Regions from separate parts of the Rhodococcus sp. NFXS4 genome, predicted to be linked through region 2. Evidence: predicted binding sites of a transcription regulator. Region 2 holds the regulator's gene; the other holds the start of a gene.
The links. The regulator LexA, encoded in region 2, represses DNA repair genes until DNA is damaged. The targets are predictions, from matches to a motif close to CGAACANNTGTTCG.

Region 1 (4,756 bases), 340 kb from region 2:
AGGCCGAGAGTGGCGTCGATGTAGACGGGATCGCGGTCGTTCGCAGCAGCGGCGACGAACGCCGGTCCGAGAAGTTCGTCGGCCCGAGGAAGACGGACCGGAACGTGCGAGAAAGGCGAGGCGGATGCCTGCTCGTCCTCCGCCATGGTGGTGATCTCCCGCCTGATTCGCATTCGAGCTGTGTGTCGTGCCAGGTGGAGCGGTGAGTGCGTCGAGGTCTCTGTCCGACAGTGGAACCTGGCGTTGGGGAAGTACGTCAGGGTCCGACCGGTACTTGGCGTTGGGGAAGTACGTCAAGGCCCGGTTCGGGCAGAGGCCACGCGGCACTCGCCGCCGGCCGGGTGTGGCTACAACATGTCCATGAGCGATTCGTCCACTGCCTGCGAGAAATCTTCTTCGTGCTCCTGCGAGTACCGCTCCCACGACGCGGCGTCCCACAGCTCGAGATGATCCATCGAGCCGATGACGACGCAGTCCTTCGACAGCGCCGCGTACTCGCGGTGCGAGGACCCGATGGTGATGCGACCCTGCGAATCCGGCCGCTGCTCGTCCGTACCGGCCGCGAGGTTGCGGATGTACGCGCGCGCCTGCGGGTTCGACCGCGAGGCCTTCGACAGCTTCGCCACCCGCTCCGCGAACACGTCACGGGGGTAGATGGCCAGGCTGTGGTCCTGCCCTTTGCTCACCATCACTCCTCCCGCCAGGTCTTCGCGAAACTTCGCCGGCAACGTCAGTCGAAACTTGTCATCGAGCTTGGGCGTGTAGGTACCGAGAAACACTCGGCACCTCCTCGACCCCGTGTCGTGCAGTTCGCGGGACTCCATCGATCCCCGCTGTCCGCCACATTACCCCACTTTCCCCCACATTCAATCGACACGGCGGAACATTTCAGTGACTCGTCACTAAAGGGCCAGGTCGCACGCACAAAGAGCAGCGAAGTCGGTCCGGCAGCGGGAGGACCCACGTGCGCGTAGTGGAGGTGTCCCCCACCGTTCCGCGACCCCCGTGAACCGGATAAATGCAGGTCGAACGGCACGTTCGCGCGTCACGGGCCCGGGTGACCGCGCGCGGCGGAGTCGCCAGGGGTGCCGGGTGGGGCGTGGTGGGGATCTGGGGGCCGAGACCACCCTCGGTGGGGCGCGGTGGGGGGATCGACACCCACGGGTCCCTGAACGGCATCAGCGCGGCACCCGTGGTGGGTGCCGCGCTGATGTGTCACAGCATCGGTGTGAGAGGCGCGCTGCCCCTCACGCGAGAATCGGAGCGATCGATGTGACCGCTCCGGTCTCTCTCATTCCTGGTCGAACCGTCGCTTGAAACGATCCTCCATCCGCGAGGAGAATCCCTTGCGAGGACCTCGGCGCGGTGCGGAACCGGAACGGCGCGGGCCGCTTCCCGGTGCCGGCGGGTTGTCGCCCTCGGACTGCTCGGACTGGGGCGCGGTGGGCTTGCGCAGCAAGAGCAGAACGCCGGAGCCGAACATGAACACGAAGCCGACGAGACTGATGATCGGGAATCCACCGGGCTTGAACGGGAGGGCCACGCCTGCAATGAGCAGAATGAGGCCGATCACGAACAGAGCGACGGCCTGAAAACGACGCCGCGTGGATGCGGCTCGAATCCGTCCGCCGCGCACGGTCGACGCGAACTTGGGGTCCTCGGCATAGAGAGCGCTCTCGATCTGGTCGAGCATGCGCTGCTCGTGCTCGGAGAGTGGCACGGTACCTCCCCCGGCACTGGATGGTGGCTCTCACTTCTTGGCCAGAAGTGAGAGGTAGCCGATCGGTCCGGCTACCTGTTGTCGATGATACGAGCAGAATCGGCGGCGAGCCACCTACCTGCACCACCAGTATGCGAGAAAAAGTCGCTCCGTGGTGGCGACCAGGTCTACGCGGGCACCGCGACCGCGTCGGACCGCGAGGTCACACGGTCCTCGACGCGGTGCAGAAAGCGTCCCACCTGCGAGAAGAACTCGTCCGCCTCGGCCGCGTCGAGCCGATCGGCCGAGCCCGCCTCGATGGACGCACGCAGAGTGGAATACGCGGCGAAGTACGACGCCCACTCCGTGAACTCCGGCGCAGCCGTCCGCATGCGCACCCAGGCGCTGCGGGACGCCCCACGCTTGGGCACCGGATCGACCGCGTCGAGCAGGGCGCCGGCACCGCGCAACGCGGCGACGTAGGACTCGAGGAACATGTCGGCCGCCGACGGTGCACCGGCCGCGTCACCGAGAATGGCGTCCGCACGACGCAGCAACATGCGGGCGCGGGCGTGCGTGCGCGACGGCGCCGCGGAGGCGTCGAACGAGACCACCGTGCCGTTCGTCATCGTCTCACCACCCTCCGTGCGGTCTGCAGAGCTGCGGCGTGCCGCAGTGTGACCACCCGTGCTCCGAGCCATTGCGCTGCCTCCCTCTCCGACACGTGAACCGATCGGCGTCCCACGTCCTTCTCAACACCGTCGGCCTGTCGGTTACTCCCCTGAGCGGGCCGATCGAGCGCGATGTAAGCATGGAGGTCGGACATGTTCTCCGGACCGTCTCGCGCGATCGACCCGATGTCGGGCCGATCGACCCGAGGTCGATTCGTTCGAACGCGTGTTCGATGACTTCACTGTAGCGCGGACGTCCGACACGATGCGAGGGATCGAGGTGAGTACCGTTCACGACGCCCGAGGCGGCCCCTCCGACGAGGGCATTCGTCTGATCGAACTCACCCCGCAGGACATGCGCCGACGGTTGACCGAAGCCCTGTCCGTCTACGTCGCCGCGATGGGCTACCCGCGCGGAACCGAGTTGCATCGGGCGCCGATGTGGGCGGAGCACATCCTGCGGCCGGGGTGGGGCGCGGTGGGAGGAGTCTCACACGACGACCACCTGGTGGCGATCGCCTACTGCTATCGCGGAGCGCCACATCAGTGGTGGCATCAGCAGGTCCGCGACGGAATGCGACGAGCGGGGTGGTCCGCCGAGAACGCCGAGCGGGTCCTCTCGGACTACGTCGAGTTGACCGAGCTGCACGTCTCCCCCGAGGCTCAGGGGCACCGTCTCGGCGAACGGCTCCTGCTCGCCCTCATGGCGGGCCGCCGGGAGAGTTCCGTGCTGCTCTCCACCCCCGAGGTCACCGGCGAGGACAATCGAGCATGGCGTCTCTACCGGCGGACGGGGTTCCAGGACGTCGTGCGCCGATTCCACTTCGCCGGGGACGCCCGACCCTTCGCGGTGCTCGGCCGCGAATTACCCCTGACACCCGGGACCGGACTCGGTCTCGACACCACCACAGAAGAGGGGCCGACCACGTGATCGATGCCGCCGTCGTCGGATCGGGTCACAACGCACTCGTCTCCGCCGCCTACCTGACCGATGCCGGATGGTCCGTCCGCGTCCTCGAACGAGACACCGTCGTCGGAGGCGCGGCCTCCACGGTCGAGCGCTTCCCCGGCCACAAGGTGGATCGGGGCTCGTCCGCGCACATCATGATCCGGCAGACCGGCATCATCGAGGAGTTGCGTCTCGCCGATCACGGCCTGCGCTATCTCGACTGCGACCCGTGGGCGTTCGCGCCGCCTCCGCCCGGCACCGACGAGCCGGGCATCGTGTTCTCCGTGGATCTCGACGCCACCTGTGCCTCGATCGAGGCGGCGTGCGGACGCAAGGACGCGGACGCGTACCGCGCGTTCGTCGCACTGTGGGGGCCCCGCAGCGCACGTGTCATGACGTCGTTCGGGAGTCCGCCCACCGGGAGGGCTCTGCTGTCCTCCTTCTGGGGCATGGACGCGAGCGGCGGTGCGGCGGCCCTGTCCCGCGAGTTCCTCGCGTCGGGCGACTCGCTTCTGAACCGGTGGTTCGACAGCGAGCGCCTGAAAGCGGCTCTCGCGTGGTTCGGCGCCCAGTCCGGTCCGCCGATGTCCGAGCCCGGCACGGCCCCGATGGTGGCCTTCAACGCTCTGATGCACACGACCCCGCCCGGCCGCGCCGTCGGCGGCAGTGGCGCGCTGAGCGTCGCGCTGCAGACGAAGATCGAGGCCGACGGAGGCACCGTCACCCTCGGTGACGCCGTCGTGTCGGTCACGCGTGTCGGAGACGGATGGTCGGTCCGCACCGCGAGTGGCGAGGAGGTGCGCGCACGCACGGTCATCGCCGGGTGCCACATCCTGACCACGCTCGACCTCCTCGACGCCGGCGGTTTCGACACGGCGACGACGGAGTCGTGGCGACGGCAGATCGACGTGGGGCCGGGCATCGGCATGGTGGTCCGCGCATCGACGTCGTCGTTGCCGCAGTATCCCGGCGCTCCCGGCGTCGAGTCGTCCAGCCGCGGACTGCAACTGCTGGTACACGACCGGGCCCAGCTCCGTCGGGCGCACGGAGCGGCATCGGCAGGCGATCTCCCGCCGGCGCCGGTGGTGCTGGCCATGAGCTTCAGCGCGGTCGACCCGTCGATCGCGAAGCCCGGCGAACACCAGGTCTCGCTGTGGTCGCAATGGCACCCGTACCGACTGGCCGACGGTCGGAGCTGGCGAGGCGGCAGCCCCGAGGTGGCGGAACTGGAGGGTGATCGGATCGTCGCCGAGGTGGACAAGTACGCCCCCGGCTTCGCCGACAGCATTCTGCAGCGGCACACCCAGTCCCCGTGGGACCTCGAACAGGAACTCGGGCTCGTCGGGGGCAACGTGATGCACGTCGAGATGTCACTGCACCAGATGATGATGTGGCGCCCCATGCCGGCGCTCGCGGACATGACCGTGCCCGGAGCCC
Region 2 (4,756 bases):
CGCTCGACGTGGTCGCTGCGGTGTCGGCAGAGTTCCCCGATGCGGGCCACCACTGTTGGGCTTTCGTCGTCGGCGCAGATCAGGAGCACCGTCGTCAGCGCGCATCGGACGACGGCGAACCTGGCGGTACGGCAGGTGTTCCGATGCTCGGCGTGCTGACCGGCCGCGACCTCGTCGATGTGGTGGCCGTCGTCAGTCGGTGGTTCGGGGGCGTCAAGCTCGGCGCCGGTGGCTTGGTGCGCGCCTACTCGGGCGCGGTGAGTGCGGCGCTCGACCGCGTGGAGGTGGGCGAACTCGCGCGAGTCGACGTTCTCGAGATGAGCTTGTCCCATGCTGATGCCGGTCGGGTGGAGGGCGTTCTGCGAGTGCACGGATTCGCCGTCGACGACGTCGCCTACGGATCCGACGTGCGGCTCCGGGTGATCGGTGACGGCGACCGGATCGACGGTGTCCTCGCGTCCGCGACCAGCGGCGGTGTGGTGGCCGAGCGCGTCGGGCACCGATGGGTGCTCGAGCTCTAGGGCGGCTGGGTGCGCTGAGCCGCGGATACCGCGGCTCAGCACACAGGATTCGAGTCAGTGACGCCGTGTCAGCTGCGCGGGCGGAATCACGCCGGGGTAGTAGAAGTAGTGGTGAGGCGACTCGACGAGATCGGAGGAACGGATACCTGCCACTTCCCAGACATCGACCGGCCCGCCGGTGTTGTTCATCCGGACGAACCAGTCACACTCCCACTCGTCTCGCGCCAGAAAGCATCCCTGCTGCTCGGGCTCAGTGCTGCCTGCGATGCCCCGTGCCGCACCCATGCGCTGCCAGTCCAGCCCGAACCGCGAGATCGAGTTGCGGTTACGTGACGACGAGACATGGAAGTGAGAAGGCATCGCGCAGAGGTTACGGAGCCGATTGCGGACGGGCCAGGTGATATCGGCTGACGCCGAGGTCACCGAACGTGCTCGCACTGGTCATCGACCCCGCTCGTACCTGGTTCTAGGCTCGAGACAGATCCGCCGTACGCACGACGAGGAGAATCATGAAGCGCACGTTGTTCGAGCCCGAGCACGACCTGTTCCGCAGCTCGTACAAGAAGTTTCTCGAGCAGCACGTCGCGCCGCATCACGCGGAGTGGGAGACGCAGAACATCGTCGACAGAGGTGTCTGGGTCGAGGCCGGCAAGCAGGGCTTCCTGGGCATGGCAGTGCCGGAGGAGTTCGGCGGCGGCGGAGTCAAGGACTTCCGCTACAACGCCATCGTCACCGAGGAGACCACGGCCGGTGGGTACAGCGGCATCGGGTTCACGCTGCACAACGACGTCGTCGCTCCGTACCTCATCGAGCTGACGAACGACGAGCAGAAGCAGCGCTGGCTGCCCGGCTTTTGCTCCGGTGAGCTGATCACCGCGATCGCGATGACCGAGCCGGGCACGGGCAGTGACCTGCAGGGCATCAAGACCAAGGCCGTCCGTGACGGTGACGACTGGGTGCTCAACGGCTCCAAGACGTTCATCACCAACGGCATCAACGCCGACATCGTCATCGTGGTGGCGTGCACCGATCCGGAGAAGGGCGCGCAGGGCTTCAGCCTGTTCGTCGTCGAGCGCGACATGCCGGGCTTCGAGCGCGGCCGCAACCTCGACAAGATCGGTATGAAGGCGCAGGACACCGCGGAGCTCAGCTTCACCGACGTCCGCATCCCTGCCGCCAACATGCTCGGTCAGGAGGGTATGGGCTTCATCTACCTGATGCAGAACCTGCCGCAGGAGCGCCTGTCGATCGCCGTCGTCGCGGCTGCCGCGATGGAGTCCGCGCTCGCGATGACGATCCAGTACTGCAAGGACCGCAAGGCGTTCGGCAAGCCGATCGGCAAGTTCCAGAACACGCGATTCGTGCTGGCGGAGTGCGCGACCGAGACGACTGCCGTCCGCATCATGGTGGACAAGTACATCGAGCAGCTCAACGCGAACGAGCTGTCGGTCCAGGAAGCAGCCATGGCGAAGTGGTGGACCACCGAGAACCAGGTCAAGCTCATCGACCGGTGCCTGCAGCTGCACGGTGGCTACGGCTACATGAAGGAGTACCCGATCGCCAAGGCGTACATGGACTCCCGCGTGCAGACCATCTACGGCGGCACGACGGAGATCATGAAGGAGATCATTGGTCGCGGTCTGGACCTGTAGGAACCTCGAACACGACGACGCCGGCGCTGGACATCCAGCGCCGGCGTTCGTGTGTCCGGAATCAGAGCTTGCGCATCACGGTGACGACCTTGCCCAGCACCACGGCGTCGTTCCCGGGAATGGGCTCGAACAGGTCGTTGTGGGGGAGCAGCCAGACGTCCCCACCAGTCCGCTTGAACGTCTTGACGGTGGCCTCTCCGTCGATCATGGCGGCGACGATGTCCCCGTTGTCGGCCACGTTCTGCTGACGCACGACCACCCAGTCACCGTCGCAGATGGCGGCGTCGATCATCGACTCACCGACGACGCGGAGAAGGAACAGCGAGCCGGACCCGACGAGCTCGCGCGGAAGCGGGAACACGTCCTCGACGGCCTGCTCCGCGAGAATCGGACCACCCGCGGCGATACGTCCCAGGACGGGGACGAAGGTCGGTGCGGGCAGGCGATCGTCGTCCGACGACGGTGTGTCCGCGCTGTCGAGGTGATTCGTGGTGTCCGTGGCGACGAGATCGTCCTGCGCGACGGCAGAGACCTCTTCGGGGCGCCCGTTCTCGCCCGGCAGACGCACGTCGACGGCGCGGGGACGGTTGGGGTCGCGGCGCAGGAACCCCTTGCGTTCGAGGGTGCGCAGTTGATGCGCGACCGACGAGGTGGACGTCAATCCGACGGCGTCACCGATCTCCCGGATGCTCGGCGGATAGCCGCGCTCGACGACCGACGCACGGATCACCTCGAGCACTCGCCGCTGACGTTCGGTGAGACCGGACTCGGTGTCGGCGGTCGTGGCCGAGCCGGTCGCTGACGCGCGCCCGCCGACCGTGCCGGATGAGCTGTCGTCCTTCATCGAGATACCTCCATCGGTAGCAGTGGACGTGGGGCAGGTGGTGCTGGTGTCACGTCCGTTGTGCGTGTGTCGAACCTAAACCGAAACGGGACTCGGATCAAACACCTGTTCGAAGCGTGTCGCGTGTTCGATGCACTTTGTCGGACCGGACTGCTATACATCGAACATGCGTTCATTCGAACGCGTGGGCGAATGTGTTGTTCGAACACCTCGGTGCATCGGCGACGCGGACGGCCACCGGCTATCCACGAGGAGTGGTTGCAATGACTCGAAGTGACCTGCTGACTGTCGGCACCGCACGTTCCATCGACATGCATGCACCCGTTCGCACGCGCTGGACCTGCGACGACGATTCCTACTGGGGTGTGGCCGACCGCGCGGCCGGGTCCACGACGACCGACGTGCGCGAGCGCACCACGGTCCGCCGCAGCCCCGCTCCGCGCGACTCCCGCCGCCCCGACGGCGGCACTGTCGACTACCGTCGCCGCTCGAACGGTGTCTCGCAGGTCGAACACCGCACTCGTCGGGGGCACGGATTCGCGACGCCCATCGCTGTGGCGCTGATCACAGCAGTGTCCGTTCTGGGGCTGGTGGGGTTGGCGAACATGCGCTCCGCCGACGTTCCGGCACAGCCGTCAATCTCGGAGCAGGTGGAGATGGGCGTCGTCTCCGGACGCTGACACCGGCCGGACACGCCCCCGGGGCCGCGGAAGGCCGTCCCGGTACGCTGGACACACCGAGAGCCGCCGTGGCGCTCGGGAAATGCCCGAGCCATCGAGGGGTCTCTGTCCGATGCACTGCCCGTTCTGCCGTCACCCCGACTCGCGCGTCGTCGATTCGCGTGAAGCGGAAGAGGGCCAGGCGATCCGGCGGCGTCGTTCCTGCCCCGAGTGCGGTCGACGCTTCACCACGGTGGAGACAGCAGTGCTCTCCGTCGTGAAACGCAGTGGCGTGAGTGAGCCGTTCAGTCGCGAGAAGGTGGTCAAGGGAGTCCGTCGGGCCTGCCAGGGCCGCCAGGTCGACAACGACGCGCTCGTCCTCCTCGCCCAGCAGGTCGAGGACACGGTGCGGGCTTCCGGGTCGGCCGAGATCCCCAGCAACGAGGTAGGGCTCGCCATCCTCGGGCCACTGCGCGATCTCGACGAGGTGGCCTACCTCCGATTCGCCTCCGTCTACCGCTCGTTCAGCAGTGCGGACGACTTCGAGCGCGAGATCGAGGACCTTCGTCGCCACCGCGCCGAGCACGATGCTGCCCTCGCCGAGGACGCGGAGCCCGCCGCTCAGCGGTGAGTCAGCGCCGCACCGCACGTCGGACGTCGTCGATGGCCTTGCGCACCCGCTTCTCGCTCACCGGGTACAGCGTTCCCAGGGTCTGAGCGAACAGGTTGACCCTCAGCTCCTCGATCATCCAGGCGATCTCCCGCACGGCATCGCTGCGGCCCACCGAGTCCGGTACCGACCCGAGCAGGGCGTCGTAGTCCGCATAGACGCGGTCCAGCACGTCCATCCCCGCCGCGTCGCGGCGAGCGCTGGACGGGAATGCGCGAAGTCGGCGCTCGGCCGCCTCGAGGTAGCGCGGAAGATGTGGCAGGTGCGCTTCGCCGGTCTCGAAGACGTATCCGGGGAAGATCAGCCCGTCCAGCTGCTGGCGCACGTCGTCCGCGGCATCTCCCGTCGCGTCGTCGAGTGCAAGGCGGACCCTCGTCGCGGCACCGAGAGATGGTTCCGCCACCCGGAGC

Region 1: J4E04_RS08295 (SAV_6107 family HEPN domain-containing protein) is a predicted target of LexA. The motif match lies at 2,590-2,603, and genes of this name have one in related genera.

What each region holds. Positions count from the first base shown of each region.
Region 1 is NZ_CP192221.1:1,768,935-1,773,690, reverse strand. It holds gene rsmH (16S rRNA (cytosine(1402)-N(4))-methyltransferase RsmH) at 1-146, opposite strand, end outside; gene mraZ (division/cell wall cluster transcriptional repressor MraZ) at 348-779, opposite strand; gene J4E04_RS08300 (SCO2097 family morphological protein) at 1,292-1,720, opposite strand; gene J4E04_RS08295 (SAV_6107 family HEPN domain-containing protein) at 1,888-2,328, opposite strand; gene J4E04_RS08290 (GNAT family N-acetyltransferase) at 2,726-3,301, shown strand; gene J4E04_RS08285 (phytoene desaturase family protein) at 3,298-4,756, shown strand, end outside.
Region 2 is NZ_CP192221.1:2,112,253-2,117,008, forward strand. It holds gene J4E04_RS09910 (IMPACT family protein) at 1-521, shown strand, start outside; gene J4E04_RS09915 (hypothetical protein) at 576-881, opposite strand; gene J4E04_RS09920 (acyl-CoA dehydrogenase family protein) at 1,031-2,173, shown strand; gene lexA (transcriptional repressor LexA) at 2,235-3,017, opposite strand; gene J4E04_RS09930 (hypothetical protein) at 3,329-3,697, shown strand; gene nrdR (transcriptional regulator NrdR) at 3,810-4,307, shown strand; gene hrpA (ATP-dependent RNA helicase HrpA) at 4,309-4,756, opposite strand, start outside.